DNA from 3 places in the Clostridium sp. LXY-7 genome. Region 1 is predicted to be linked to each of the others. Evidence: riboswitches for the same ligand, from Rfam matches in the RefSeq annotation. Region 1 holds a riboswitch; each other region holds the start of a gene.
What was found. A riboswitch is a leader RNA that binds a small molecule or an ion and turns the genes downstream of it on or off. The one in region 1 is predicted to bind cobalamin.
Positions count from the first base shown of each region.

Region 2: another riboswitch for cobalamin. It lies ahead of ACI48Q_RS13595 (energy-coupling factor ABC transporter permease); the one in region 1 lies ahead of ACI48Q_RS11690 (cobyric acid synthase).
Region 3: another riboswitch for cobalamin. It lies ahead of ACI48Q_RS10080 (YitT family protein); the one in region 1 lies ahead of ACI48Q_RS11690 (cobyric acid synthase).

Region 1 is NZ_JBLLJL010000002.1:962,350-973,127, forward strand. It holds gene ACI48Q_RS11680 (pyridoxal phosphate-dependent aminotransferase) at 1-878, opposite strand, end outside; gene cbiB (adenosylcobinamide-phosphate synthase CbiB) at 910-1,872, opposite strand; gene ACI48Q_RS11690 (cobyric acid synthase) at 1,892-3,385, opposite strand; cobalamin riboswitch at 3,572-3,754, opposite strand; gene ACI48Q_RS11695 (aminoglycoside phosphotransferase family protein) at 4,033-5,013, shown strand; gene ACI48Q_RS11700 (class I SAM-dependent methyltransferase) at 5,119-5,853, shown strand; gene ACI48Q_RS11705 (GNAT family N-acetyltransferase) at 5,964-7,169, opposite strand; gene ACI48Q_RS11710 (hypothetical protein) at 7,159-7,368, opposite strand; gene ACI48Q_RS11715 (hypothetical protein) at 7,393-7,647, opposite strand; gene ACI48Q_RS11720 (pseudouridine synthase) at 8,070-8,855, opposite strand; gene ACI48Q_RS11725 (TnpV protein) at 9,404-9,613, shown strand; gene ACI48Q_RS11730 (ABC transporter permease) at 10,632-10,778, opposite strand, start outside.
Region 2 is NZ_JBLLJL010000004.1:87,006-97,783, forward strand. It holds gene ACI48Q_RS13590 (recombinase family protein) at 1-1,246, shown strand, start outside; cobalamin riboswitch at 1,461-1,639, shown strand; gene ACI48Q_RS13595 (energy-coupling factor ABC transporter permease) at 1,791-2,531, shown strand; gene ACI48Q_RS13600 (energy-coupling factor ABC transporter substrate-binding protein) at 2,537-2,854, shown strand; gene cbiQ (cobalt ECF transporter T component CbiQ) at 2,851-3,639, shown strand; gene ACI48Q_RS13610 (energy-coupling factor ABC transporter ATP-binding protein) at 3,639-4,469, shown strand; gene ACI48Q_RS13615 (YczE/YyaS/YitT family protein) at 4,514-5,173, opposite strand; gene ACI48Q_RS13620 (immune inhibitor A domain-containing protein) at 5,480-7,801, shown strand; partial or broken gene ACI48Q_RS13625 (mannose-1-phosphate guanylyltransferase) at 7,897-8,718, shown strand; gene ACI48Q_RS13630 (helix-turn-helix domain-containing protein) at 9,152-10,444, shown strand; gene ACI48Q_RS13635 (hypothetical protein) at 10,493-10,621, shown strand.
Region 3 is NZ_JBLLJL010000002.1:617,382-628,159, forward strand. It holds gene ACI48Q_RS10070 (homocysteine S-methyltransferase family protein) at 1-1,897, shown strand, start outside; gene ACI48Q_RS10075 (class I SAM-dependent methyltransferase) at 2,043-2,603, shown strand; cobalamin riboswitch at 2,748-2,933, shown strand; gene ACI48Q_RS10080 (YitT family protein) at 3,116-3,967, shown strand; gene ACI48Q_RS10085 (sigma-54 interaction domain-containing protein) at 3,984-5,039, shown strand; gene ACI48Q_RS10090 (4-hydroxyphenylacetate 3-hydroxylase family protein) at 5,281-6,735, shown strand; gene ACI48Q_RS10095 (acetyl-CoA hydrolase/transferase family protein) at 6,758-8,089, shown strand; gene ACI48Q_RS10100 (4Fe-4S dicluster domain-containing protein) at 8,107-8,295, shown strand; gene ACI48Q_RS10105 (2-oxoacid:acceptor oxidoreductase subunit alpha) at 8,288-9,436, shown strand; gene ACI48Q_RS10110 (thiamine pyrophosphate-dependent enzyme) at 9,417-10,196, shown strand; gene ACI48Q_RS10115 (2-oxoacid:acceptor oxidoreductase family protein) at 10,251-10,778, shown strand.

The sequences.
Region 1 (10,778 bases):
ACCTTATTATATAAATATTTTCTTTCTTCATGTATCCATTCTAAAGACCTTTTAATAAAATCCTCATCAAAGAGAGCATATTTTACAGCCACTTCTGCAAAACAGTTTACACTCCATGGATTTTGATTTTTCTTTACAAACTCTAAAAATTTCTTATTTTTAGTAATTCCATATCCAAATCTAATACCTGGCATGGAATAGAATTTTGTAATTGCTCTTACAATTAAAATACAGCTAAAACTTTCAATATACTTTATCATACTGTTATTATAATCCCATATAAATTCAATAAATGCTTCATCTATAATTACTAATTTATCATTATTCTCACAATACATAAGAATTTCTATAAATTTCTCACTATGAATTATACACCCATTAGGATTATTAGGATTTCCAATTATTATTCCATCTGTAGCTTGTATTTTTTTTAACATATCCTCATAATCATATTCCATATGTTCGTTTAAATCACAATAATTAATATTTAAATTATGTTTCTTTCCAAAATCCTCATATTCTACAAAAGAAGGTACTACTACAGTTATAGAATCCATTGAGCTTATTGCTAGGTCAAGTATCTCAGCAGCCCCGTTTCCTACTATTATACATTCTTCATCTATATGCTCTATATAATTCTTTTTGTTATTATCTTTACTAGAAGAAAAGTATTGTTCGCACATACTTAAATATTTACATATATGTGCTCTTAAGCTTCTATATTGAATATCTGGATAAAATCTTATATTATTTAATGCTTCGTCTACATTATTTATAAAATCTCTTGATACTGGAGTAGGATTGATATTTGAACTAAAGTCTATCAACGTTTTTCCCTCTAATAAACCATGAGTATAGATATCTCCTCCATGCTTCAATTTAAAGAACACCACCTTTCTCTATTAATTTTTATATACTCCATATAATTACACCCATAATAACCATTAAAATTTCACTTATATACATAAGTTTTATGGATTCTTTTATATGTTTATAATTTAACTCATCTATCTTATCTCCAATGGTAGGCTTATATATCTCTTCGCCAAAATAAAAATTACTTCCCCCTAACTGTATTTTTAAAGCTCCAGCTGTTGCTCCCTCTGGATAAGCACAATTAGGACTTTTATGGTTTTTTCTATCTCTAATCATTATTTTAAAACTCTTAAATATATTTCCTCCCACCAATGGTGCTCCAATGCACATAAGTATCCCTGTAATTCTAGCTGGTATAAAATTAAATACATCATCCACATTTGCAGGAAAATATCCTATATTCTTATACTTCTCATTCAAATATCCAACCATTGAATCCATTGTGTTAATGCCCTTATACATCATGGCTAAGGGTGCACCACCTAATAACGCATAAAACATTGGCGCAATTATACCATCTGATGCATTTTCAGCAATAGTCTCAATATCAGCTCTTATAACTTCATCTTTTGTAAGATTTTCAGTATCTCTTCCAACTATATATGAAAGCTTTTTCCTTGCATCTATTAAGTCATCCTTCTCTAAGGAATCATACACTTCTATTCCTGCTGCATGAAGACTTTTAGCTGCTAAGGTAGTCCAAATAATTAATGTATTTAGAATAATGTACCATACCTGATTTTTAATAGTTAAAGCTAATAAGCAATAGGGAATTATGAATGTAACCACACATACTATAATCACCATTATGCTAGAAGCTCTTTTTAATCTATAATCATTTTCAAATCTTTTTCTTAAGCAAACCTCTATTTTCTTTATTAATTTCCCAATATATATTATTGGATGAGGGAGCCATTGAGGATCCCCTAATATGAAATCAATTATCATTGCAAAAACTACACATATTAAATTTATCTTTATATCAAAAACAAACATTCTACTCTCTCCTAGTTAGTTATTTTAATCCCATTGCACTATATATCTCTTTCATATTAAGGGATTCCCTAACTAGATCAGCTAATTTATCTAATTCCTTTTCTCTGATGCTTTCATAAACCTTTGAATTTTTCTTCTCTATACCTTTTTTATCTCTTATCTGATTTAAAATATACTCTCTAAATTCAACTCCATCAAAAATTCCATGAATATAAGTTCCCATTATACTTCCACTTTGATTTATAGCTCCATCCATATGGTTAGACTTATTTCCATTGCTACTTGATATATGAACTAACTCCTTACTACCTTCTAACATATAGGATTTTCCCATATGTATCTCATATCCATAGACTGAAATATCTTTTTCCACATTTAATAGTTCTTTATTTATTCTTCCTTCTACTCTTGTGGTAACCTTTTTCTCTTCAAATATGGTTCTAATAGGCAATAAATTTAACCCCTCAGTACTTTTTATATCTGTTTCAACACCATATGGGTCTTCTAACAGAGCTCCTAACATCTGATATCCTCCACAAATACCTACAATTTTTCCTCTTGTTGAATATTTTACAATCTCATTGAAAAGATCGCATTCCTTTAATATCTCTAAATCTCCTAAGGTGTTTTTAGTACCTGGTATTATTAATAAATCCGGATTACCAAACTCTTTAACTGAAGTAATATATCTTACTGATACATCTTCCTCTATTTCTAGTGCATCAAAATCTGTAAAGTTTGATATATGAGGAAGTTTTATAACCGCTACATCTATTTCTCCCTTAACAGCTTTGTTAAGTTCTACAGCTCCATCCTCATCTTCTAAATCTAATCTTACATAAGGAACTACTCCTAAACATTGTTTCTTTGTTATCTCTTCTATTTGATCTATACCAGGCTTAAGCAGTGAAATATCTCCCCTAAATTTATTTATTATAGTTCCTTTAACTCTTTCCCTTTCACTATCACTTAAAAGCATTAGAGTGCCTAATAGAGAAGCAAAAACTCCTCCTTTATCAATATCACCCACTAATACTACAGGTGCATCTATAAGCTCTGCCATGCCCATATTTACAATATCATTCTCTCTTAAGTTTATCTCTGCTGGGCTTCCTGCACCCTCCATTACAATGATATCAAATTCACTTTCTAACTTCTGAAAATCCTCTTTTAACTGTTCCTTAAATTGCACCTTTAAATTATGATATCTCTTAGCGTCAGAATATCCATAAACCTCTCCCTTAAATATTATCTGACAATTCTTATCTGTGGTAGGTTTTAATAATATTGGATTCATAAAAGCCTGTGGCTCTAGCCCAGCTGCATAGGCTTGAAGTACTTGAGCCCTTCCCATCTCTTTTCCATCTAATGTTATATATGAATTCAAAGACATATTTTGAGATTTGTAAGGGCAAACTGAATACCCATCCTGTTTAAAAATTCTACAAAGTGCTGTTACTAGAATACTTTTTCCAACTGAAGAAGCAGTACCTTGAACCATAATTTTTGCCATATCTACACCATCCCTTTATTTATATTAAAAAAAAGACAAGGACCCTAAGCTTCCTTGTCTTTGTATAGAAAATATTACTATTTAAGCAGATTACTAGAATTATATAAAAGCTAATATTATTATAAATAAAAAGCTTTTCATAATAATTAATAATTTTTAAAATCTTAAAATAGTTCTTTCCCTCCGAAAGCTTAAATTATTCAGGCAGGTCTCCTGGCTCATGATTCATCCTACACCTCACCTTCCCCTAAACAAGAGTGGTTACACATATGAGGTTCGTCATCATTTACAGTAGCGGGGGCTGCTATGGATTTAAACCATATTCCCTTTTCACTTTATACTTAAAGCACCTAAACTATATTTAAATTCCGTTTACATTATACTTTTTATAGAATTATAAGTCAATGGCTATTTATTACACTAAAATATAATCAGCTATCCTCTACAGCTTTATATCTAATCTTCTTATCTATATACACTCCTTTATTAAAAGTATATTGTATCATATTATTCTAAATATAGACTATATTTGAAATAGTGTATTGTAAAATATGTATTAAAATCCAATATTATGTTATAATTAGTTAGAATACTTCTAACTCTTATAAGAATTTTAATTTGTAAATATAACAATTCTGGAGGTATAAATGAGTAATAAGGATAATAGGTTATATGATTATATCCTCATAGACAAGGAAACATCACAAAAATTATTTTCACAATATGACAATAGAATCCAAGTGACAAATTTAAAATTAATACCAGAAGGTTTAAGTACTAGCAATTATATAGTTTACATAAAAAATACTTCTAAAAAATATCTATTAAAGATTTATCCCGAAAATGGGGGCAATAGTGAAATAGAAATATCCTCTTACTCTTATGCAAGACAATATGTAAATGTGCCAGAAATATATTTATACGATAATAGTAAAAATATTTATAATAATCCATACGTAATAATGGAATACATCGATGGTATAACTCTAAAACAATATATTATAAATAAGGGAGAATTCCCAGAAGGAATAGCCTATTATATAGGTAGTAAATTAGCTCTTCTTCATAGCCACCAGTATAAAAGTAAGGGTAAATTAACTAAAGACTTAGATCTTAAAAGTACATTACCGCCTACCTCTGAGCTATATCAGAATCTTCTCAATGGATTTCCTGGAATCCATATTAGTAATAAAATAAAGCAAAGGCTTCTTGAATTTATATCGGAAAATAATGCTTTATTAAAAGAATTAGATACAGTATTTCTTTATTCTCATGGAGATTTTTATCCTTCTAATATCTTAATAGATTCTAATGAACATGTTTGGTTTATAGATTTCGAATATAGTTTATCTGCTTCAATGTATTATGATATTGGAAAATTCTTTAGAAATAGAGCTAGTTTAGATAAATATTTAGAAAAAAGCACCTATGACAGTTTTATTAATGGCTATAACGCCTTTGCAAAAAATAAGGTATCTAAAGAATGGCTAAAACTTGCTAAACTCATAGACATACCAGGAATGCTATCTTTAATAAATAATCCAAATCCTCCAAGTGATTGGATAAAAGAAATTGAAGAAGCAATTGAACGGTCCATTAAAATATTAAAAAATGGGATTGAATTTTAATTTAATATATACTTATGTAATAATAAATAAAGAATGTATTTTTATTATTGCAACTAATATATAAATATCATTATCTGTGTTATTAAACTAAATGGAGGATGAGAAATGGAAATTTTAAAAGGAATCTTACATAACGAACCCAAGGACTTAAAAGTTTTAGATGTAGGAACTGGAATTGGTTCTTTTATTGAAATACTTCAAGAAAGCCTTACTGAGTACAAAGGTATCATCGGAATAGATCCTAATAAAACAGCTATAGATAAAGCTAAAGAACTATCTAAGGATGATAGAATTCAATTTATTTGTATGGATGGAGAAAATATGACCTTTGAAGATAACAGTTTTGATGTGGTTTGTATTTCAAATACTCTCCATCATTTACCTAATAAAGAAAATGTATTAAAAGAAATGAAAAGAGTTTTAAAGGTAAATGGATTGTTTATTGTTAATGAAATGTTCTTTGATAACCAATCAGAAAAGCAACTTTCACATGTTAAGCTTCATCATTTACAAGGAGAAATAGATTCTTTACTTGGTAAATGTCATAATAAAACTTTCTCTAAGGAAGAATTAATATGTACAGTTAAAGATTTAAATCTTAAAATGGTTGATATGTTTGAATTTAATACTCATGAAGAGCAATTGAAAATTGAAAATCTAGAAAAAGAAGAGAAAATATTGGATGAGTACTTTAATGCAATAGATGAAAAACTCAAGAATATAAAAGATTTTGAAGAATATAATTCATATTTAAATACTTTTGAAAAATTAAAAACTTCTTTATATGATATAGGATTTTTCACAGCGACAGAACTTATGATTATATGTAGAAAAATTTAAATAACTCCGTAACAAATAGGACATAAAAATTGGTTTAACATTAGTGGATTTATGTGTTAAATCATAAATTAGATTAACAATGGGTAGCCCAATATTGGACTACCTATTCATTAGAAATAGTATGGATTATATAGTATTTTTTTAGGAAACCATTCATCAAGAATCTTTTGAGCATCTAAATCTAATAATTTAACCCATTTCTTAAATTCAAGCTCTTCTACAGAAGCTGCACCATATAGAAGTGCAGTAAGCCCTCTTATATCCATTTTAACTTGTAGGTTTGAACTTTCGCATTGACTCATTTTTAGTCTATTGTTAATAGATTCCAATCTATAAATACCACTATTCCATTTGCAATGCTCATCATGTAAATCTAAAATAATTTTGCCTTTTAAATTTACCTGGATATCACTCATAGCTTCTCCTGCATTAATAATTCTCACCATCCAAGGATTATTATTAATTTTTACTTCAAAGGGTCTTGTTGTATCACTTAACCACTGAAAGAAATTAACACCATAGGGAATTCTTAATTCTATATGCGAAAATTGATCATTATGCTTTGCGAAATACCTAAATAATTTTACTCTGCTTTCTATACTTTTCCAATACATTTCTGCTACGAACAATTTCCCATCTTCTCCATAACCCATTTTAATATATTTTGCTGCAGCCATAATTTTATTGTTTTTCTTTATAAATACAACGATTACTCCTTTATGGTCCTCTATCCAATATTCTTTAGACATATCATTTAGAAAAATTAATCCATGATGCTCACCTAAATCAAGTTCAAGTTTAAATTCCTCAAACTCATCATGCACATCAATTGCTCTTACCATGTTCTCTCTCCATTCATCATCTGCTTTACACATATCTTTTAAATAATGAGAAAAGCCCTCTAGTGGAATTTTGACTAACAAATTATCATTTGTAGACACATATCCAAAGGAACTATAAAAACTCTCTTTGAAAGGATGCAGTAAACTAACCGATTGATTTTTCTTTTTCATGTCTAAAATTGATGCTTTAATTAGCTCTTTTGCATAGCCACGTAATCGGTATTCAGGAAAAGTAGCTACATGGGAAACTCCTCCCATATTCTTAATTGTACCCCTTACCGATTGTTTGAAGGTATAGTTCCTTATCATAGACACTAACTTCTCCTTATCGAACATCCCTAATATTTCATTAGGTGTATAAAAGGATAGCTCTTTTTCTGATGGTTTATTATCAGTCCATTGACGGCCAGTACAATAAACATGTAAATTTCTTACTTGATCAAGGGTACTAGTATCTATATTTCTAATTTCCACTTTGCACACTCCTATATAACAAATCTCTCCTTCTATATTCCTCTATATTATGCCTAGCTTTTTCATTTTTTCTTTTTCTCATCTCTCTTGCCAATATACTTTTATTAATCTGAGTTTTCTTTGAAGCCTCTGAATAAGAATATCCTTCTTCTATTAAGTCTAATGATCTTTTCAGTTCCTTTTGCGTATATTTCTCCATGTAATTCCTCCTATATTAATAATTTTATATAATAAATTTCCTATTTACTTTATTATTCTTTTCATTTCCATGTTTAAAATTTCCTGTTATTTTTGCCATAATTAATTGCTCTTCCTTTGAATCCACATCCTGTATACTATCTAAAAACCTTTCACTTGCTATTCCTTTTAAAATAGCTACTTGCTTACCATTCCAATATATAAAAATCTTCTTATCCTTAAAAACCTTATATGAAAAGGGTTCTTCCTCAAGTCTATTCCGTTTATCTACTTCATTCAATTTCCTATCCTCCAATAAAAATTATTTTTTAACTCATTAAAAATGGGCATAAAAATACCGTAGATAAGCAACCCTCTAAGACTGGATACTATCCACGGCATAAAAAAACACGACCTTCCTGTCGCGTTACTTACCCTCAATTGGCAGTATATTATGAAAGGTTATTTAGTACTACAAAAACATAACACAAACAGAGGTTACACTTTACCCCAAGTCACATTTTTGTCCATATTTAATTTTATATCGAAACCACCTTTAAATTCATGCTCATTAAATAACATCTCCTTTCATGAAAAACATTTTTATTATATCATTGTAAGAAAATTATGTCAATTCAGATAATTCTGTTAAGCCATAAAAAAAGAACATCTATGGATCTGATTTATACAAATCTATAGATGTTTACCATATTTGTCTAAAAATTATGATTTCAGCAATAACTTTTGGATTTCCTCTTCTTTAAGCCTTCGATACTGCCCTTTTCCCAAGGATTCATCTAACCTTAACTCTCCAATGGAAACTCTCTTTAAATATACAACATAACATCCTACTGCCTTTAACATACGCTTTACTTGGTGCTTACGGCCCTCTGAAATTGTAAGATATCCAGATACAACAGGCTGCTTGTATCTATCTGACTGTATGTCATAGAACTTTCTAATATCTGTTTCCTGTTCAAACTCTCTATATATTCCAGATTTTACTACCTCTATTTTTGCTGGCTTCGTTAGTGCCTCACCTTCTCCGATGAAAATTCCCATCTCTAGTTGCTTCCTATTTTGCTCATCTAATGAACCTAATGCAATAAAAAAATATTTCTTTTCAACATGTTTTTGTGGGCACATTAAATGATGATTAAACTCACCATCGTTGGTAAATAACAACAAACCTTCTGTATCCTTGTCTAATCTTCCAACATGAAATACTCCATTCATGCTAGCCTCATGAAAAAAATCAAATACTGTTTTATTATCTGCGTCTTTTTTTGCAGTGATGCATCCTCTAGGTTTATGAAACATATAATACACTTTTCCTGTATAAGCAACTACTTTATCAAGATACTCAATAACATCATCACTTTCCTTAATTTCAGTTGCAGGTTCTGTTATAACTTGCCCATTAACTTTAACGGCCCCTTCTTTAATATAAGTTCGAACATTTTTCCGTGTTCCAACTGATGACTCTGCTAAAAATTTATCTAATCTCATGTTTCCTCTTTTCTAATCATTTGTAAAATAATTTCAGGCCACTTCTACTAAGTAAAATTCAACTATAATAATATACAATACTTTTGCTTTTACGTAAAGATTATAAATCTTGGCATAAATATTAAAATATAATTTTATTGATAAGCCAGTTTTTGTATAAATTTAAAATTAGCTCCTTTTCACTTTTAGAGCTATCTACACCTTCTCTACTTTTAATTGATGCAAAGTCTTCTTCTCACTCGACTTCTAAAACTGCCAAATCATGTACTTAAAATCATGACTTAATAAAAAAAGCCCTAGATATTAGCAATCCTCCAATAAGGATGTTCACGAAAATCATAGTTGTTTAGCACATAGCCAAACGATTACCGATAAATTGTAAATAATCTTTATTGGAGGATTTGCTTTATGGCAAACTTTGAATTTGAATACACAGAAATCAATGGATTACGATACCCCAACATTGAAATTGACGGAAAAGCCGAGTTTTATAACTTGGCAACTATGGACGGCTCCGTCTGAATTATCTGCACGAACAAAAGCCGGAAATGTACAAGGAACTGCTTCTCACAATCAAACTGGCAGAGCATTGTGCTTCTGTTGATAAGATTGCTTTCGAGATGGCGGAACGAATTCGTGCAGATTACCTGAAAACGCACCCTATGCCAAAGGAAGATACAATAGAGCGTATCCGCATTTTTACACAAGCACAGATGATTGCGGACGAATGTGTCACAGCTCAACTAATTTGTATTTAAGCGAAATGGGAAGCCAAACACCTAAATAGTGTCTGGCTTCCCGCATTTGTTATTTGCTATGAGAGACAACCTTAAAATAGATCTTAACATTTATCAAATAATTTTTTCAGCTTCTTTGAGGCAAAGTGCAAACTCTCCCACACTGCACTCAGTATCACGCCCTCCTGTTTGGCAATCTGGCGCATAGATATACCTTTCAAAAATGTAGAATAAATCGTTGCCGCTGCACTTGTGTTAAATCTTCGCTTTTGAGAAGCCGTTTGGTCGTTTCTATGACTTTTTTCATGACACTTTCATGTATCAGTTCCGCATCAAGAGGGGCCTGTAGAAAGTAGTTCGATTTCAGCTAATCCGTTAATGCTGACATCTAAACGGCTTGTCCGATTTTCATCTATAACTTGCTGATGATAGAATTCACCGCCTTTCACAGCCACGAAAGGCGGATGATGATCTTCCCTTTCGTAAACCCTTAACAAACAGAAATTGAAAACTACCAAAGATAGCAGCGGATTTTCTAAAAAAGTTTTGAGAAAAATGCAAAAAAGCCCGGCTGCATAGAGCAACCGAGAAAAAGGGAATTATTAGCAATTATATGATGATGTATGTGTTCATCTTGATAGCCAAAATATCCCGTAGGCGGGTACAGGCTTTTTTAAGTAAGATACTAATTGTCGAATATTGTCGATACAAAATAAACACGGCGATATCTCCCCTGATACCGCCGTATCCATAAAAAAGGGCGACTTTAATATACCCTCCAAATTTCCAATTTTGAAAAAGGAAAACGGCAGTTTTGATTGTTATTTCAAAACCGCCGCATGGCCACATTTTGGCCGCAAAACATCATCTGCCACAACGGCGTTTTTTTTATTACCGCAGGGTAGCACTCCTTTGTAATTTACATTACTTGTGTAGGATGGATTCTGTATTTTCAAGGTCCAAAGCGCCTTTCGGGACGATTGCGAATCATTTGACTAGATGTTTTTTGATTCTCTATCAAGTTAATATCGGTTTTAAATTAAGTCATATCATCCCGAAGCGCGTCAATAATATTTTCTCTTTTTATCTTGCTAATGGCATACAGCATTGTAATGAACACGATAAAGAGCACGCTGAACACGCTGATTGCCATACTTCCCCACGGGAATACAAAATCGAAGTTGTC
Region 2 (10,778 bases), on a different contig from region 1:
TTATTTAGAGGACTATTTTAAAGTAAATGGAATCAGGTTTGTATCAGTGTTAGATAATGTGGACAGCGAAAATGAATTTGATGATATAATACCTTTCAAAAATATATTAAATGAAATGTATATAAAGGATTGCTCAAGAAAAATTAAGGATGCATTAAAGCAAAGGATGTTGAGGGGATCTAGTATAGCAAGCAAACCTCCCTACGGATATAGATTTCAGAGTACCTATATGGGTAATGTAAAAACTATAAGATTAATTCCGGCAGAAGATGAAACCACAGAGGTGGTTAAAGAGATTTTTAGGTTGTATGAAGAAGGTTTTGGAGCAGGTAAAATAGCTAATTGTTTAAACAAAAAAGCAATATTGCCACCATCAGCAAAGGCTAGTAATAGATTAGAAAGTAGAGAGGGTGTATGGAATAGTAACACCATATTATCCATTTTAAAGAATCCTAAATATGGAGGATATATGGTACAACAAAGGTATAAAAAAATTAGTTATAAAATAAAGAAGGTAAAACCTGTAGAGAAATCTGATTGGATATGGGGAGGGGAGTTCGAGGGGATAATAGATAAGGTTACCTTTAATAATGTACAAGATTTAATAGCTGTTAGGAGTATGAAGAATAGATATAAGGGGGGAGAACTACATTTATTTTCTACTGTATTAAAATGTGGTGAGTGCAACGGAGGAATGTGTTATAGGAAGAGTTATAGAGGATATAAATGTACGAAATCTCAAACTGGTGGGAAAAAATGTACAGCACACTCTATAAAGGAAGAGTTTCTTAAAGAAATAATAACAACTAAACTTAGAGAGTCATTAGCGGAAAATATAAATAAGGAAGCACTTTATGAAAAGAGTAGGGAGCTTTTGAATAAAGATGAGGAATATAAGGAGTTTGAAAAAACAAAGATTGAATTAAAGAAAGTGGATAGTAACCTTGAAATAATGTATCAGGATAAGCTTAAGGGAATTTTAAGTGAAAGAAATTTTGAAAATTTAATTAAGAGTATTGAAGAGAAACAGGAAAAACTAATATATAGAAAAGAAGAATTAGAAAAAAGAATTAGAAATAAGAAGAATGAAGAGGAACTTTTAATCATATATAAGAATTATATAGATAAAATTTTAGAGTTTAATGACTTAGACAGACAAATTGTTGAAGCTTTAATTCAAAATATTATTGTCTATGAGAAGGAAGAGAGAAAGATGGTGGAGGTAGAGTTTAAATTTTCAATATAGATTTATTAGTAATATATAATAAAATTTAAAAGTTGTAAAAAATTTCATAGGAATTTTAACTATATTTTAAGGCGGACATTATTAAGTCTATATTATTACAAAATATTGACTTAATAAAAAACTATGATAAAATTGAATATGTAATAATTTAATAGATCTTATAGGTTTTGTATAAGGCGTTTTTAAAATGAACAATGAAATGATAATATTCTACATTAATTACATCATTTTAGATGCCGTGAATTAATAGGGAAGTTGGTTAAAGTCCAACACAGCCCCCGCTACTGTAAGCACTACTTATGAATAGTTATTCCACTGAGTCTATGACTTGGGAAGGAGTTTCATAGGGTTTGATGTGTAAGTCAGGAGACCTGCCTATAAAGAGTTAATCAATAACTTCGGAGGGAGGTTTTATGTGTGAATTATACGTATATTAATCTATCCTTAAGGATGGATTTTTTTATTTGCATAAAAGACGGCTACTAACTATTTATCATCTAAATAATTTTGAAGTTTAAAATTAAAAAAGATGGAGGGTTTAGTTATGAAGAAAAAATATCAAATTGCGCTAGGGGTATTTCTTGCAATGCTAGTTATACCTACAACTGCTTATGGAATGCATATTATGGAAGGCTTTTTATCACCAGGATGGTGTATTGCTTGGGGAGCAATAACTATACCATTTATTATAGTTGGCTTTTTCTCAATAAAAGAAAAAATAAAAATTAATCCAAGATTAAAAATGCTAATAGCTATGGTAGGTGCTTTTGCCTTTGTTCTATCAGCATTAAAAATACCTTCAGTTACAGGTAGTTGTTCTCACCCAACTGGAGTAGGCCTTGGAGCTATTCTTTTTGGACCAACAGTTATGAGTGTTTTAGGATTTATAGTTTTAATATTTCAAGCATTACTTCTTGCTCATGGTGGATTAACTACCCTTGGAGCGAACACTTTCTCTATGGGAGTAGTTGGACCTTTTGTATCTTATTTTATATATAAGTTGTTTAAAAAATCCAATGCTTCTCAATCTGTATCTGTGTTTGCAGCTGCAATGTTAGGAAACTTAATGACCTATGTAACAACTTCAATCCAATTAGCCCTAGCTTATCCTGATCCTACAGGTGGAATTATGGCATCTTTAGGGAAATTTATGGGGATTTTTGCTGTTACTCAGCTGCCACTAGCTATAAGTGAAGGATTATTAACAGTGATAGTTTTCAACCTTTTATATAAATATAATCAAGAAGAACTTATAGAATTAAATGTTATAGGCAAGGAGGCATAATAGATATGAGTAATAATGGTAAAAGTAAAAATATATTGAAAACAAATATACTATTAGCTCTTTTAGTTATAGCATTAGCAGTTTTTCCACTTTTTATAGCTAAAGATGCTGAATTTGGGGGAGCTGATGGTGAGGCTGAAGAGGCTATACTAGAAATTAAAGAAGGCTATGAACCTTGGTTTTCACCACTTTTTGAACCAGCAAGCGGAGAAATAGAGAGTCTTTTATTTGCATTACAAGCAGCTCTTGGAGCAGGTGTTGTATGCTACTTCTTCGGATTTGCACATGGTAAATCTAAAAAAATTGAAAGTGAGAGAAAATGATTTCAATTGATAAATTAGCTTATGTATCTGGATTAAGAGAAGTTAATCCTATGGAAAAATTTTTATTTTCAATAATCACAATGATAGTTTGTATAGCTTTGAATTCTATTGTTACTTCTCTAATAATATTACTACTAATGGGAAGTATTACTATTATAAAAGGGAAAGTATCCATTAAATCTTATGGGGAATTAATTTTAATTCCCCTTGCCTTTTTAGTTATAGGACTTTTAACTGTAGCAATAAGTGTAGTTGAACCAGATTCAAATGCATTATTTAGTTTTGTTATATTTAACCTAAAACTAGGATGTACAAGAGAGAGTTTAATTATTGCAGCTAAAGTATTCTTTAAAGCTCTAGGATCAGTTTCCTGTCTTTATTTTCTTGCACTAACTACGCCTATGTTTGAAGTCTTAATGGTGCTTGGAAAATTTAAGGTGCCTAAATTATTCATTGAATTAATGGGACTTATATATAGATTTATATTTGTTTTATTAGATACAGCAAATAGTATATTTATATCTCAAAATTCTAGGCTTGGATATGCTACCATGAGGCTTGGATATCATTCACTTGGAAAATTAATTGCTTCCTTATTTATAACCTCTTATAAAAAATCACAGCAAATATACATAGCCATGGAATCAAGGTGTTATGATGGTGATATAAGATTGATAGAAGAGGAGTATAGGGTATCAAGTTTAAATATATTTTTAATAGTAGGACTACAAGTGGTCTTAATTGCTATTAGTCTTCTAACAAAAAATATGGGAGGAATAATCTGATGAAGGAATATTTAATAGAAACAGTAGATTTGTGTTTTAAATATCCTGATGGCACTAAGGCCTTGAATAATATAGATTTAAAATTAGAAAAAGGAAAAAAGATATGTTTTCTAGGAGTTAATGGCTCTGGTAAGTCAACTCTATTTTTAAATTTAAATGGAGTTTTAAAGCCTACAACAGGACACATATTATATAAAGGAGAAAAGATAAAATATAATCAAAAATCTCTAATGGAGTTAAGAAAAAATGTAGGAATTGTATTTCAAGATCCTGAAAGTCAACTTTTTTCAGCTAGTGTATATCAGGAAGTTTCCTTCGGAGCTATGAATCTTAATCTAGAAAAGAAGGAAGTAATAAATAGGGTGGATAAAGCTCTAAAAGATACTAATACTTATGAGTTTAAGGATAAAGCAGTACATTTCTTAAGCTATGGACAAAAGAAAAGAGTATCTATATCAGATATACTTGTCATGCAGCCTGAAATTATAATACTAGATGAACCTACCTCAAGCCTTGATCCAAAGCATACAAAGGATGTTGTTAATATATTTAATGATATAAACGAAAAGGGTATAACTGTAATACTATCTACTCATGATGTAGATTTAGCATATTCTTGGGCTGATCATATTATAGTCATGAAAGGTGGAGCTATAGTTAAAGAGGGCAATCCTTATGATATATTTTCAGATGAAAAATTAATAGAAGAATGTTATTTAGAAAAGCCTCTAATTCTCGATATATATGAACATTTGAAGGATAAGGAGATTATAAAAGAAAAAGAGTCTATACCTAAAAATAGAAAACAACTCTTGGAAATGATTAATTAAAATAAAGGAACTCACTCCAATTAAGGTTGAGTACCTTTTTTTATTTAAAGATTATAGTTATTGTATTTATAACTAAGTTTATCAAAGAAAGGAGTACTATACTTTAGGAAGAATTGAATCATAGGACCGGCTGCGAGTACCATGAATACCGTGCCCAATCCAATAGAGGACGTTTGACCAAGTAATAATCCTAAACATAGTCCTAGGGATTCAACTAATACTTTGGATTTACGAAGAGAAAATTTAAAACTATCACGAACAGTTACCATAAAATAATCAAAGGAACTAGGCGGAAGACCTGAAACCAAATAAAGAGATGCGCCTATGGAGATAAGTATTAATCCAGGCATAAATATTAGTATTTTATGTAGGTAGTTAGAATTAGGTATGTAATTTAGTAATAATAGCCAAAGGTCTATAAAAATACCCATTATCAATGAAGTTATAAGGGTGGATATTCTAGGAATTTTTTTAATAAGGATACCACATATAGATAATTGGATAATTGAAATTACATTAACCCAAGTACCATAGGTGAGTCCTACATGATAAACTAATCCCAAATTAACTAAATCCCAAGGGCCAACACCAAAGGAGGAGTGAACTACTAAGGCAACGCCAAGTGTTAATATCCATAATCCAATTAGAAAAAATATAATTTTTATTTTATATGTGGCATTAATTTTATTTATAATATTCTTCATTTAAATTTTCTCCTATGTCATATTATTAGATTAGAACTAATTAGTGTAATTATGCTAATTATAGTTTTATATAATTTATAATTCAAATGATTTTGAATTATAAATATTAATGTATCCAAATATATACTATAAAATGTATCATATTTACAATATAAACCTATTAATGATTTATACAAAATGGGATTATTGTGTAGAAGTCTATAGAATAGATAAAATTGTTAGCTAAAAATGAAACAAATTATTTATTGAAATTGTTTCATTAAATGGTAATATATAACTAAATAAAATATTGTTAGGAGGTATATTATGAAAAAAGGTAAACTCTTATCTGCGATAATGGCTTTAGCTTTTACACTTTGTTCAACAAGTACTTCTTTAGTAAAAGCAGAATCTGGTGAAGAAAAGGTTTTTCAATTACAAGATCAGACAGCAGCTATTGATTCTATTTACACTTATGGAGGACCTGTAGATATTTCTATTGGGGATGAAGAAAAAATTATTGAAATGCTAAAGAAAGAAGGCAAAATATCAAAGGATGCTAGCTATAAAGAAGCTTATAAACTTTACAGAGAATACATGAGTAAAGCTGCTAAGTCAAATAAAAATATAAAGCTAAGCAAAATGGAGAGAGATCTAAAGGCAAAACAAAATCAAAAAGTACAAAAGTATATATTTGAACAGAGTAAACCGGATGCTAATCCTAAAAAAGTAAATGTTTTAGTACTTTTAGTAGAATACCAAGATTATAAGCATAATAGTATAACTCCTGAAGAAACAAATATGCATTATAAGAATTATGATAAGAAGCATTTTGAGGATATGATTTTCGGGGATAATGGATATAAGGGCCCTAATGGAGAAAATTTAATATCCATGAAACAATATTATAAAGAGCAGTCAGGTGGAAGTCTTTTAATAGAAGGAAAAGTAGCAGGCTGGTATACAGCACCAAAGGATGCAGCTTATTATGGTGAAGAGGTAGGCTCTAACCATGATTCAAGACCAAGAAATTTGATAGCTCATACTTTAATGGAGGCAGCAAAGGATCCTAACTTAAATTTTGCAGATTTTGATAGTGAGGATATATATGACTTAGATGGAGATGGAAACTATAATGAACCTGATGGAATAATAGATCATGTGATGGTTATTCATGCAGGAATGGGACAAGAAGCAGGAGGCGGAAACCTAGGAACTGATGCTATATGGTCTCATAGATGGAATTTAGGTGGATTATTTGAAATTCCAGGAACTAATATGAAGGCTTATGACTACACTATTGAACCAGAAGATGGAGCAGCAGGGGTGTTTGCGCATGAATTTGGACATGACCTAGGATTACCAGATGAATATGATACGGAATATACTAGTGAATATAGTGAACCTATTTCTAACTGGTCTATAATGTCTTCAGGTAGCTGGGCAGGAAAGATACCAGGAACTGAACCAACAGGTTTTAGTCCATATGCGAGACAGTTTTTCCAAGGCGTATATGGTGGAAATTGGCAAAAACAAGTTGTCATTAATTATGATAAATTAAGTAAAGCAGGTGCAAGGATTGATTTGAGACAAGCTAGTGAAGAAGGACAAGTAGTTAGAATTAATCTACCTGACAAGAAAAATGTTATGGTAATTCCAGTAAGCGGAGAAAATGTTTATTGGGGAGGCAGTGGCAAAGATGGTACAAGCATTTTAAATTCTATGGCTACAAAAGTAGATTTAACTAATGCTACTAATCCAATATTAAACTTTAAAGCGTGGTATGATATAGAGTTTGGGTGGGATTTTGCTTCAGTTCAAGCAAGAGAAGTTGGAAGTAGTGAGTGGACATATTTAAAAGGAAATATAACTACCACAGAGCATGACCCTGAAGCAGTAGTAGTAGTACCTCATGGAATAACAGGAACTTCAATTGGTTGGACTACTGGGACATTTGATTTATCCGGATTTAAAGGTAAGAATATAGAATTAAAGTTCGAATATGCTACAGATAAATATACTTTTGGTACAGGCTTTTATGTGGATGATATAAGTATTAATGATGGAAATAAAATTATAGCATCTGATAACGTAGAGGGGAAGGCTTTATTTAATTTAAGTGGTTTTGAAGTAAATAAAGGGTACGCGTTATCTAATCATTATTATCTTATAGAATGGAGAAATCACCATGGTGTTGATAAGGGATTAGCAAGCATTAATGCTGTAGGACAAACATTTGCTTATGACCCAGGTCTTGTTGTATGGTATGTTGATGATTTTTACACAGATAACTGGACAGGAGAACATCCTGGAAATGGATATTTAGGTGTTGTGGATGCAGACACTAATAGTTTGAAGTGGAAATTCAAAGATGGAACAGAGCTTACAGCTAGTAATAAATATCAAATGCGTGATGCAGCCTTTGGTAAAAATAAGAGTAGTGCATTAAAAATTGATCTTTCTGATGCTTATGGAAGAATATTAGAAGATAATAATCTAACTAAAGAAAATAGATTTTCCGATTCGGATGAGTATTTTAATATTGAAATACCTGAATTGGGAAGAAATATTCCTAAGATTGGATTGTCAATACAAATACAACAACAGCTTAAAGATAATAGTGGAGTATCTTTATCTATTAAGAAGTAATATCTTTAAAATTAGGAAAACTCAAACTTGATTTTGAGTTTTCCTATTTTAAATTTAAGTTTTTAGTATAGCCTTAGAGTTGAGCCAATGAGGTTAATAAGGGAACTGCTACATGCATAGGTCTTGCAGCAGCTAAACTTCTTAAGAGAGATAAGGATGCTATTATGGTAGTGTTACCATCAGATCATTATATAGAAGGAGAAAAGCAATTTTTAGACACCATCAAGCATGGTGTAGAGCTAGCAGAGAGGAAAAGAGGCCTTATAACCATAGGGGTACAACCTACTAGACCAGAAACAGGCTATGGTTATATAGAAATGGGAGATTCAATACAAGGAAACTTACAGACCTATAAAGTGGCCAGATTTACAGAAAAACCCAACGTTGAAGTTGCTAAAGATTTTCTTCTAAAGGGCACCTATCTTTGGAATTCAGGCATGTTTATATGGAGAGCAGATGTATTATTAAGAGAAATGCAAAAATATTTACCTAAGATGCATAATTCTATAAGCGAAATATATAAACATGTTGATGAGGAGGATGAAGAGGAGATTATAAGAAGAGAATATTCCATCATTGATGGTATATCTGTGGATTTTGGGATTATGCAGAAAACGAGAAAAGCATATGTTATAAGAAGTGAGTTTGAATGGGATGATATAGGCAGTTTTGCATCTCTTACCAGATTCTTGGATAGTAATAGGAGTAATAAGGTTATAGGTACAGCATATTTGGAAGGTAGTGAAAATTGCTCCGTATTTGGGAAAAAGAACTTAATTATAGGATTTGGTGTTAAAGATTTGGTCATTGTGGATGCAGGGGATGTTATTCTTATAATGGATAAATCAAAAGACCAAGAAATTAAGCACTTGATAAATGAAATGAAGAAGGAAAAGTGTTTAGAAGAATTTTTATAGATAGCATAGAATTTAGGTAATTGGTAATTACCTAAATTCTTTTATTTGTTTATATATAGTTTGTATGGATATAATTTAAGTATATTTTCAATTTATATAATTTAAATTAGCTTATATAAAAAATATGGTTTAAATTGCTATTAACAACATAGTAGAATTATAGTATTATGTAGCGAGTATAATAAGTGTTAAATAGTAAATATTATGAAGTGCTATAAGTACACTATATGGTTAAGTTTAGACAACATTGGTTCGATAATATAAATAAACTGAAGCATTATATAGACATATTTAGAGGAAAATATTTTAATAAAATTAGGTATATAGTAAAATATTATAAGTAATATAAAAAATAGTTATATTAAATATGTTATAGTAATTATAATTTTAAATAGCCTTAATAAAAGTTTAAATAAATTAAAGGATGATGTAAATGCAGTTTTTAACACCAGGGCAAAGAATTAAAAGATATAGAAAAATGTTAAAACTAACTCAAAGTGATTTTGAGTGTGATGATATGACTAGAAGTTATTTTGGTATGATAGAGGTTGGAAAGAGAAACCTAAATCTAGATATAGCTGAAGTAATTATGAAGAAATTAAATGAAAAGGCTAGAAAATTAAATATAGAACTAGATATAGATGCATATCATTTGACCATGTCTCCCCAAGATGAAGCTAGAGAATATTGCATTAACAAACTTTATGATAATCCCAAGGAGTATGAAATATTTGAAATAATAAATATTTGCAAAGAGTGGGATTTAGCAGAGGTTGAAATTGAAGCACTTAGAACTTTGGGGGATATGTATTATGTGGATAACAGATTCCTAGACTCTTTTATAAAATATAGTGATGCCCTAGACTTATGTAAAAATATAGGAAAAACTGACATACAAAGCTATCTATATAACAGATTGGGTGGGTGCAAATATAATGAATTAGATTATGAAGAATCTATATTATATTTTACTAGAGCTCAGCAATATGCAAAAATTTATGAAGATCCTGAAGTTGAGAGAAAAGCCATATTTAACATAGCATCAGTTTATATCAGATTGCATAAAGTTGATGAAACTGTGGCTTATATTGATTTGTATTTATGTAAGATAGATACAAGAAAAGAGTACATAAACCAATATATACATGCTCATATACTTAAAGCAAATTGTTTGGAAATGAGTGGTAAAATAGAGGACGCTATAGACATACTTAAAAAATTAAGTGATGAAAATTATAATGTTAGTGAAACTTTAAAGGGGAATATATACAATAATCTTGGGGTTTTATATTTTAAAAAAGATGATTTTGATAATAGTCTCAAGGCTTTTAATGAGTCAGAATTAATTAGATTAAAGTATGATGAAAAAAATCTATCTCATACAATAGTAGATAAAGCTTTCTTATATATGAAAATGAAATTGTATACAGAAGCTATAATTTTAGTGAATATTGGTATTGATTTAACGAAAAAGTTTAATGACAGCTATTATCTATTGAAAGCTTACTATTTACTTATAGAAATATATGAAAAACGAGATATGTTAGAGGATGTTGAAAAAACTTATTTAGAGATCATTAGTTTAGTTGAAAGAAAAGAAAACTATAAAGAACAAATTAAGGCTTATTTAAAAATTGGTGAGTTTTATGCTAATCATAATGAAATAGAAAAAGTAATAAAATTTTTACAAATATCACAAAAAGTCATTGAAAAATGTGGCAATTAGATTATAATTAGATTGTATACTAACATTTGATTTCAGGGGGGATATGAAATGAAGGGATTAAAAAAATCAATAGTTGCAATAGCATTAACATTATTAGTTGCTGGAGGTATTGGGCTTTTCGTACTTGGTGAAAATCCACCAATTCAAGTACAATCTTCAGTAATAGAGAATGCTTAATTAATATTTTCCATGTAGAAAGCAATCCATTTAGGATTGCTTTTTATATATAAAGTAATATTTCTAATTTATTATATTACAATTTAAGAAATTATTAAAATATTAAAAAAGAAACATAAAATGTGAGAAATATGTTGCATAAATCTATTTATGTATG
Region 3 (10,778 bases), 340 kb from region 1:
AAACTCCAACTTACCTGTATTTTGTACCATGAGTTTTGAGAAAAATGGAAGAACCTTTACTGGTTGCAGTCCCTCTGCCATGGTCATGGTACTTCAAGGGCTTGGAGTAGATGCCCTTGGTATAAACTGCTCCTTAGGACCCAGAGATATTGAGCCTATCCTTGATGAAATCTTGTCATTTTCAAAAATCCCCGTTATGGTTCAAGCCAATGCAGGGCTTCCACGGGTGGTAGAAGGTAAAACTATCTTCGACGTATCCTCTAAGGAATTCGCCATTTATGGACGTAGATTTATTAAAAAAGGTGTTTCCATAATTGGGGGATGCTGTGGTACTACCGACGATTATATAAGAGATTTGTCAGGGGCAGTTAAAGATGTAAAGCAAACTCTCTTAGAATGTAGTCCCTTAAATGCTGTATGTACTCCTTCAGAAACTGTCTTTATTAATGGAGTAAAAGTAATAGGAGAAAGAATTAATCCCACAGGAAAAAAACTATTTAAGGAAGCCTTAAGAAAGGGAGACATTGATTATATTTTAAGAGAAGCTATAGCTCAAGTAGAGGCAGGGGCGGATATTTTAGATGTAAATGTAGGGCTTCCTGATATAAATGAAGAAGAGATAATAGTAAAAATAATTAAAGAACTACAATCCATATTAAATACACCTCTTCAAATAGATTCTACCAATGCTGCGGTTATAGAAAAGGGCTTAAGAGTTTATAACGGTAAGGCTATTGTAAATTCAGTGAATGGGGAAGAAAAGGTATTAGATAGTATTCTACCCATAGTAAAAAAATATGGAGCTGCAGTGGTGGGATTGACTTTAGATGAAAAGGGAATACCAAATACTGCGGAAGAGAGATTTAAAATTGCAGAAAGAATTGTAAAAAAGGCACAGGCGTATGGAATAGATAAGAGTGATGTTTATATCGACTGTCTAACTCTCACTGCGGCAGCTCAACAAAAAGAGATCAATGAGACCTTAAAAGCACTTACTATGGTAAAGGAAAAACTAGGCGTTAAAACCTTGCTTGGAGTTTCTAATGTATCCTTTGGATTACCTAATAGAGAGCTGATTAACAGGACATTTTTGGCTAACAGTTTATATGCAGGTCTAGATTTACCAATAATAAATCCATTAGATAAAAGCATGATGGATACAATAAAAGCCTTTCAAGTACTTTCTAATGAAGATATTGGAGCCACTGAATATGTAAAAAATTATAATAGTGGAGATAAGGAGATATCAAAGAGCACTACTTCAAAGGAAGTAGTGGAGAGTAATCTCTATGAGGTGATAATAAAAGGCACAAAGGAACACGCTAAAGCCCTTACAAAGCTGCTTTTATCCAACAAAGAGCCTTTAGAAATTATCAATGAGAGCATAATACCTGCTTTAGATTTTGTTGGAGATAAATATGAAAAGGGGAAAATATTTCTTCCACAGCTTATACAATCGGCGGAGGTAGTAAAATCATCCTTTGAAATAATTAAAGAAAGTTTAAAAGAGGATAAAAATATTAATATTCTAAAGGATAAGGTGATTTTAGCCACTGTAAAAGGAGATATTCATGATATCGGGAAAAATATAGTAAAAGTATTATTAGAGAACTATGGCTATGAGGTTATAGATTTGGGTAAAGATGTGTCAAAGGAAGAAATAGTAGAAACTGCACTAAAATATAATGTGAAACTAATAGGACTTAGTGCGCTTATGACTACTACAGTGAAGAATATGGAAGAAACTATTGTTGATTTGAAAAAATCCTGTAATAACTGCGTAGTAATGGTAGGAGGAGCAGTATTAAATAGTGAATATGCCCTTAACATAGGGGCAGATTTTTATGCAAAGGATGCTAAGGAGTCAGTAAAAATTGCTAAAGAGGTACTAGGATAGTATTTAAAGACCTATAGTCATAAGTAATAGAAAGTCAGAAAACAATAAGTTTAGAAAAAATTAAGAATTTTTAACATGAAATTTTAATAATTGTATTTTATACTAAAATAATGAAGTAAATTAAAATAATGGGAGAGGTTTTAGTATGGGTACAATAAAATTTCTAATAGAATATATTAAATCACCAAGAACTATAGGCGCCATAGCTCCGAGTTCTAAAAAGCTTGCAGAGAAGATGGTTAGCTCCATAGATTTTGACAGTGCAGAATGTATAATAGAATACGGTCCTGGAACTGGAATATTTACAGACAAGCTAGTAAAGGAGAAAAAAGAACATACAATGTTGATATTACTGGAATATAATGAAAATTTCTGTGAAAAATTAAAGAAAAAGTACATTGATTTTAATAATATTATAGTAGTAAACGATTCTGCAGAAAATATAGATAAATATTTAAAACAATATAAATTTGAAAAAGCAGATTATATAGTTTCAGGATTACCCTTTACTAGTTTGCCTAAAGATGTTTCTAACAACATATTAAACAAAACTAGGGACGTATTAAAGCAAGAAGGCTTATTTATAACTTTTCAATATACTCTATTTAAAAAGGAGTATATTAATACTTATTTTAGAGACATAAGTTTAGAGAAAGTTATTGTTAATGTACCTCCAGCTTATGTATTAAAATGTAAAAATACTTAATTAGATTTAAACCTCCTCTTGAATTAAACTAATGGAAGAGATATACTCAGATTGGTGAGATATTTTAAAAGTATGTGTTTCAACTTCGATAATTATTAGAAAATTTTGAATTCTAAAAATTTCTATTAAGTTGTAATTGGAAAATTTAATATATCAGATAGAGGTACAAAGCTTTAAATGCTTTGTTTAAAAGGGAAATAAGTGAAAATCTTATACGGTCCCGCCGCTGTAATGGGGAGAAGCTTCTTAACAGATGCCACTGATTTATATTGGGAAGGCTGAAGCAACTATGAACCAGAGTCAGAAGACCTGCCTTTATTGATACACTAATTACTCTACGGTTGATGGGGGGTGTCATAAAAAGATAGCTATATAAAAGCGTTATTTATTGTACTTTTATATAGGTTTTATCTGTACGGTTTTATGCCTCTTAACTCTTGAGTTAAGAGGTTTTCTTCTTTTTGGGCAATATATTTCATAATCAAATACAGAATATCAATGGAGGGATTTTTATGAGTAAAAAAATTAAGGAATTTATGTTAATCAATCTAGGAATTATCATGGTAGCATGTGGAATGTACTTTTTTTTAATGACTAATAATTTAGCTATAGGGGGAGCTAATGGATTAGCTCTAGTTATTAATTACTTTATTCCTAATATTTCAGTGGGGACTATAATGATAATTATAAATATAGTGCTTTTTATAGTAGCATTCATTTTTATCGGAAGTAATTTTGGTATTAAAACCATATACTCTAGCTTTGGAGTATCTTTTATGGTGTTAATTTTAGAGAAAACAGTAAATTTGACACATTCAATTACAGGGGATCTATTTTTGGAACTTGTCTTTGGAATCTTAATATCTGGTGCGGGCATGGGAATTGTATTTAATCAAGATGCTTCTACTGGAGGCACAGATATCATAGCCAAGATTTTAAATAAATTTTTTCATATTGATTTAGGAAAGGGTGTATTGTTATCAGATTTGAGCATCACTGTAGCTGCAGCCTTTGCTTTTGGACCAAAGCTATCCATGTATGCAATGCTAGGAGTAATCATAAATGGATTTGTCATAGATTCAGTTATAGAGGGAATTAACATTTCTAAGGAAGTTACTATAATCAGTGATGAATATGATAAAATTAACAATTTTATCATCAAGGATTTAAATAAGGGATCCACCTTCTACAATGGAAAAGGCGGCTTTACAAATAAGGAAAAGAATATAATTGTGGTACTTATAGGAAGAAGAGAGTTTGCAAAATTAAAGCGTTATATCAATGAAACAGATAAAGAGGCCTTTGTAACAGTAAATAATGTATATGAGGTATTTGGTTACGGGTTTAAAAGTATTACTCACTAATTAGAGGAGGTGTATTATGGAGAAGGATAAATGTTATGTTGGACATTCTATAGAAGATAAAAGGATAAATCAGATGAAAGAAAAGCTATATGACATTAGCGGTATGGTCATAAAAGATGAATCTATGGTTCAGGTTTTAAGGAGTGCTACAAAAATTTCAAAAACAGATATCACAGCATTGATTTTGGGGGAGACTGGAGTAGGCAAGGAGGGAATTGCAAAGTACATTCATTATAATAGCTCAAGAAAGGACAAGTCCTTTATAACAATAAACTGTGGAGCAATACCAGAGAGTCTTATCGAATCTGAGCTTTTTGGCTATGAGCCAGGAGCTTTTACAGGAGCTAACAAAGGAGGAAAAATAGGACTATTTCAATTAGCAGATGGAGGTACCATATTTTTAGATGAGGCAGGAGAGCTTCCTTTAACCACCCAAGTTAAGCTTTTAAGAGTGCTTCAAGAAAAGCAAATCGAAAAGGTTGGTGGCACAGAGTCACTTTCTATAGATATAAGAATAATTGCAGCTACCAATAAAGATTTAAAGGAATTAATAAATATGAAGCTATTTAGAGAAGATTTATATTATAGGCTTAGTGTATTTCCTATAGAAATACCTCCTTTAAGAAAGCGAAAAGAGGATATTTCACTACTTATAGAACATTTTACAGAGAGCATAAATAAGAAATATAATTCTAAATGTAGCTTTAGTGAAGATACCTTAGAATATCTTTATAACTATGAATGGCCAGGAAATGTTAGAGAGCTTAGAAATGTTATAGAAAGACAAATTATAATTAACGAAAATACCATGGTACAAGAAAGTAGTTTACCACAGGAGATTAGCAATACAAGAGTGGAACAGGATTACATACTTAGCATAAGTAACTATTCCATAAAGGGATATAGTTTAAGGGAAATTATGGACAGGGTGGAAATGGAGATTATAACAGATGCTTTAACAAGATATGGAAATATAAAGATTGCAGCAAAAGCCTTAAAAATAGATCCATCAACCCTAATTAGGAAGAGACAAAAATATATGAGGATTAGATCAGAAAATGATTTTAAATAAATAAATTTTTCACATGCAATGCTGCATAGTTGCATTATTGCATATCACCGTGGAGAGTGTTGATAAATATAGGGTTTATATCATATAGCATACAATTATTGCAATTTTTCAGTGATAATTTTAGGCTATATGATTTTTTTTATTGAAAGAATTGAGGGGAATAGGGAGTTTGTACAGATATTAAAAATTGGCATGGAAGTTGCTATTAATATTATTAGATAAATGAAAGGGAGGAATTTTTATGGGATTAATGACTAGAGAAGAATATATAGAAAGTTTGAGGAAGCTAAAAACTAAGGTTTATCTATTTGGGAAATTAGTAGAAAATCCAGTGGATCATCCAATGATTAGACCATCCCTAAATTCAGTGGCTATGACCTATGAATTAGCACAACATGATGAATATTCAGAGGTTATGACAGCCACATCAAATCTCACAGGGAAAAAAATAAATAGGTTTTGCCACATTCATCAAAGTGCTGAAGACTTAATAAATAAAGTAAAAATGCAGAGATTATGTGGTCAAAAAACTGCTTCTTGCTTTCAGCGTTGTGTAGGTATGGATGCTTTTAATGCAGTTTATAGCACTACTTTTGAAATTGATCAGGCATGTGGAACTAATTATCATAAAAAATTTAAAGAATATATGTTATATGTTCAAGAAAATGATTTAGTGGTGGATGGAGCCATGACAGATCCAAAAGGAGATAGAGGGTTATCTCCAAGCAACCAGTCAGATCCTGATTTATATCTTAGAGTAGTGGAGAGAAGAGAAGATGGAATAGTAGTAAGGGGAGCAAAGGCTCATCAAACTGGAATGATAAATTCTCATGAAATACTTGTTATGCCAACCATAGCTATGGGGCCAGAGGATGTGGATTGGGCAGTGGCATTTTCTGTACCAGTAGATACAGAAGGGATATTTAGTATATATGGACGTCAATCCTGCGATACAAGAAAAATTGAAGAAGATGCTGACATAGATATTGGAAATTCAAATTTTGGAGGCCATGAAACTTTAACTATTTTTGAGGATGTTTTTGTACCTAATGAAAGAATCTTCTTAAATGGAGAAACTGAATTTGCAGGAATGTTAGTAGAAAGGTTTGCAGGTTATCATAGACAAAGCTATGGCGGATGTAAAGTTGGTGTAGGAGATGTGCTTATTGGAGCTGCAGCCACAGCAGCAGATTACAATGGTGCAAACAAAGCATCTCACATAAAGGATAAGCTTATAGAGATGATTCATTTGAATGAAACCCTATATAGCTGTGGGATAGCATGCTCTTCTGAAGGGCACAAAACAAAATCTGGAAACTATCAAATAGATTTATTACTTGCCAATGTATGTAAGCAAAATATAACTAGATTTCCTTATGAAATAGCTAGATTAGCAGAAGATATTGCAGGAGGATTAATGGTAACTATGCCTTCAGAAAAAGATCTTAGAGATCCCAAAATAGGTCCTTATGTAGAAAAGTATTTAAAAGGTGTTGCAAGTGTATCGACTGAAGACAGAATGAGGATTTTAAGGCTTATAGAAAACATAACCTTAGGAACTGCAGCAGTAGGTTATAGAACAGAATCTATGCATGGAGCTGGTTCCCCTCAGGCACAGAGAATTATGATTTCAAGACAAGGAAAACTTGAGGATAAAAAGAATTTAGCTAAAAATATTGCGAAGATAAAAGAATAATTGAGAGCACAAGGAGAAAACAATGGATTGGAGAGAATTATATAAACAAAAAATTATATCTGCAAGCGAAGCAACAGAAAAAATTAAAAGTGGATATAGAGTTGTAATAGGCCATGCAGCTGGAGAACCTAAAGCAGTTATAGATGAAATGGTAAGGGATAGTGATAAGTTTTCAAATATAGAAATTGTTCACATGATAGGAATGGGTTCAGGTGGATATGTACAAGAGGAAAAGGAATTTAACTTTAAACATAATTCTCTTTTTGCTGGTCCATCCACAAGAGTTGCTATATCGGATGGAAGAGCTGATTTTACCCCTTGTTTCTTTTCAGAAATTCCTAGACTTTTTAGAGAAGAGTATTTAAAGGTAAATGTAGCAATAATTCAAGTTTCTACCCCCGATGAACATGGCTTCTTTAGCTTTGGTGTATCTAATGACTACACAAAACCAGCAGCAGAGTGTGCAGATATTGTCATAGCTGAAGTAAATCCTAATATGCCGAGAACTTTAGGAAATTCTTTTATTCATGTAAAAGATATTGATCATATAGTAGAAGTTAATTATCCCATAATGGAGATAAAACCTAGTGAAATTGGAGACGTCGAAAAAGCTATTGGTAAAAATTGTGCAGAGCTTATAGATGATGGTTCTACCCTTCAATTAGGAATTGGCTCAATTCCAGACGCGGTACTACTATTTTTAAAAGATAAAAAAGAATTAGGCATACATTCTGAGATGATTTCAGATGGAGTTTTAGAGTTAATTGAAGCAGGTGTAATCAATAACAAGAAAAAAACTCTTCATAAGGATAAGATGGTTGTGTCCTTTTTCATGGGAACAAAGAAATTCTATAACTTTATAGATAATAATCCAATGATAGAGATGCATCCTGTAGATTATGTAAATGACCCTTATATTATCGGCAAAAATGACAACATGGTATCTGTTAATTCCTGTATACAAATAGATTTAATGGGCCAAGTAGCTGCTGAATCCATGGGGTTAAAGCAATTTAGTGGAGTAGGGGGACAAGTAGACTTTATAAGAGGTGCCAATATATCTAAGGGTGGAAAATCTATAATAGCAATGCCATCCACCGCAGCCAAGGGTACTATATCTAGAATTGTTCCATTTTTAGAGAAGGGTGCCGCAGTAACCACCTCTAGGAATGATATACATTATGTCGTTACCGAATATGGAATAGCTGGACTTAAAGGTAAATCTTTAAAGGAAAGAGCAAGAGCTTTAATTAACATAGCTCATCCTAAATTTAGAGCTGAACTTATAGAAGAATGGGAGAAGAGATTTAATAAGCAATTTAACTATTTTATTTATCATAAAATTCATAAATAATTAAAGGAGCTAGAACAATGATATATATAAATAAAGCGTGGTGTAAGGGCTGTGAACTATGCATAGATAATTGCCCAAAGAAGGTACTTGGAAAAAAGAATATGAAGGCTATAGTTGTTCAAGAAGAAAAGTGTATAAAGTGCGGTATATGTGAAAATATATGTCCTGATTTTGCTATAAATATAAGGAGAGACAGTGATGAGTAAATTGGTATTAATACAAGGAAATGAAGCTTGTGTTGAAGGTGCTATAAGGGCTGGAATGAAATTTTATGGTGGATATCCTATAAGTCCAGCCAGTGAAATTGCAGAAATAAGTTCTGTAAAATTACCAGAAGTTGGCGGAAAATTTATACAGATGGAGGATGAGATTGCAGGAATGGCTGCTGTAGTTGGGGCAGCTATGACTGGAGTTAAAGCAATGACTGCAACTAGCGGTCCTGGATTTTCCTTAAAACAAGAGGTCATTGGATATGCTTCCATGGCTGAAATCCCTTGTGTAATAGTGGATGTAATGAGAGGAGGCCCAAGTACAGGACTTCCAACCTCTGTATCTCAGGGAGATGTAATGCAAAGTAAATGGGGAACCCATGGGGATCATCCAGTTATAGTAATTGCACCAGATAGTGTGGCTTCTACATATGAATTAACTATTGAAGCCTTTAATTATTCAGAAAAATATAGAGTACCTGTAATTTTACTACTTGATGAAGTCATAGCACATATGAGGGAAAGTGTTTATTTAAAGGACCACATAGAAATTATCGATAGAAAGAAGCCTAGTTTAGATGAGGTAAAAGAAGGCTTTGCACCCTATAAAAATACAGAAGATTTAATACCTCCAATGGCTATCATAGGTGAAGGATATAAATTTCATGTAACTGGCTTAAATCATGATCAGTGGGGATATCCTTCTAACTCCAATGAAGTTGCAGAGAAGTTAACCTCAAGATTATTAAATAAAATAGAGAAAAATAATGATACTATAGCTAAATATGATGAAGTGAAAACTGCTAAATGCAAGTCATTAATCGTTGCCTTTGGTTCTACAGCTAGGGTATGTAGAGAACTAGTTATAAAGGATAAGCAAAACACTACTGGACTATTTGTACCTTATACCATATGGCCCTTCCCAGATAGTGCATTACTATCAATCATAGAAAAGAATAACATTAAGAAGATATTTGTACCAGAATTGAATGCTGGTCAATTAATCTTTGAAATTCAAAGAATCGCTGGAGATAGATGCAAGGTTGTAGGTATTAATAAATATTGTGGTGAAATCTTTAAAACTGAGGAATTAGAAAGCGCAATTATGGAGGGAAAATATGAAAGAAGCATTAGTTAAAAAATACATGAGAGAAGAGCATCTTCCTCATATTTGGTGTGCAGGTTGTGGTAATGGAATAATATTAAGTGCACTAGTTGAAGCCATAGATTCTCTAAATATAGATAAGAATAAGATTTGTGTAGTTTCAGGTATAGGCTGTTCTTCAAGAGCTGCTCAGTACATGAATTTCGATACAGTACACACCTTACATGGAAGAGCAATTCCTTATGCAGAGGGCATAAAGCTTGCAAATCCTGAGTTAGAGGTAATAGTCTTAACTGGAGATGGAGATTGTACCGCTATAGGGGGAAATCATCTTATCCACGGTTGTAGAAGAAATATAGATTTAAAGGTTATTGTTTTTAATAATAACATATATGGAATGACAGGAGGTCAATGCTCTCCAACCACACCACTAAATGCTAGAACTACTACTACGGAAAGTGGAAATATATGTAGGGATTTTAATATATGCAAATTGTGTGAAGCAGCAGGAGCAACCTATATAGCAAGAAGTACTGTAGCACATTATAAACATCTAGTAAATGTTATAAAACAGGCTTTTGATAAGAAGGGGTTCTCTATAATAGAAGCTTTAACACCTTGTCCCGTTCAATTTGGAAGAAGAAATTCACTACGAAAACCTTCTGACATGATAGACAATTTAAGAAAAAAGGTCAGTGAGAAGCAGGAGGAAACATATGAAATAGGCATATTTAAGAATACTGTAGAACCTGAATATGTAGAAGAATATATAATGCAGTTTCAAAAGAAATAACTAATGTCTATTTTATGTCAAATATCTGTAAAGTAGTTTTAGGAGGATAAGAAAATGAATAAAAAAGAAATAATCTTCACTGGATTAGGTGGACAAGGAATTGTAAAATCAGGAGTAATTTTAGCAGAAGCAGCAGTATTAGAAGGAAAGCATGTAGTTCAAACTCAAAATTATGGACCAGAATCTAGAGGCGGTTGTTGTAGAGCTGACGTGATTATCTCTGATGAAGATATATGTTACCCAAGAGTAGAAAAAGCGGATATAATATTGGCTTTAAGTCAAAGTGGTTTAGATAAATTTAAAAATTTCTGTGATGAGGATACCATGATTATAACTGATAGTAGTATAGACGTTTCTGAAGGACAAAATGTGAGAAAATTTGATATCTTTGATTGTACAGAAAAAGTTCTTGATAATGCTCAAGCCATAAATATATTGTGCCTTGGAATACTAGCTGCACTAACTAAGGATATAGATTATGAAAATTTAGAGAAGGCTATATGTGATAATGTGCCAAAAGCTAGTATTAAAAAAAATCTATTGGCTTTCAATGCAGGAATAAACATGGTGATAGCAAGTTAA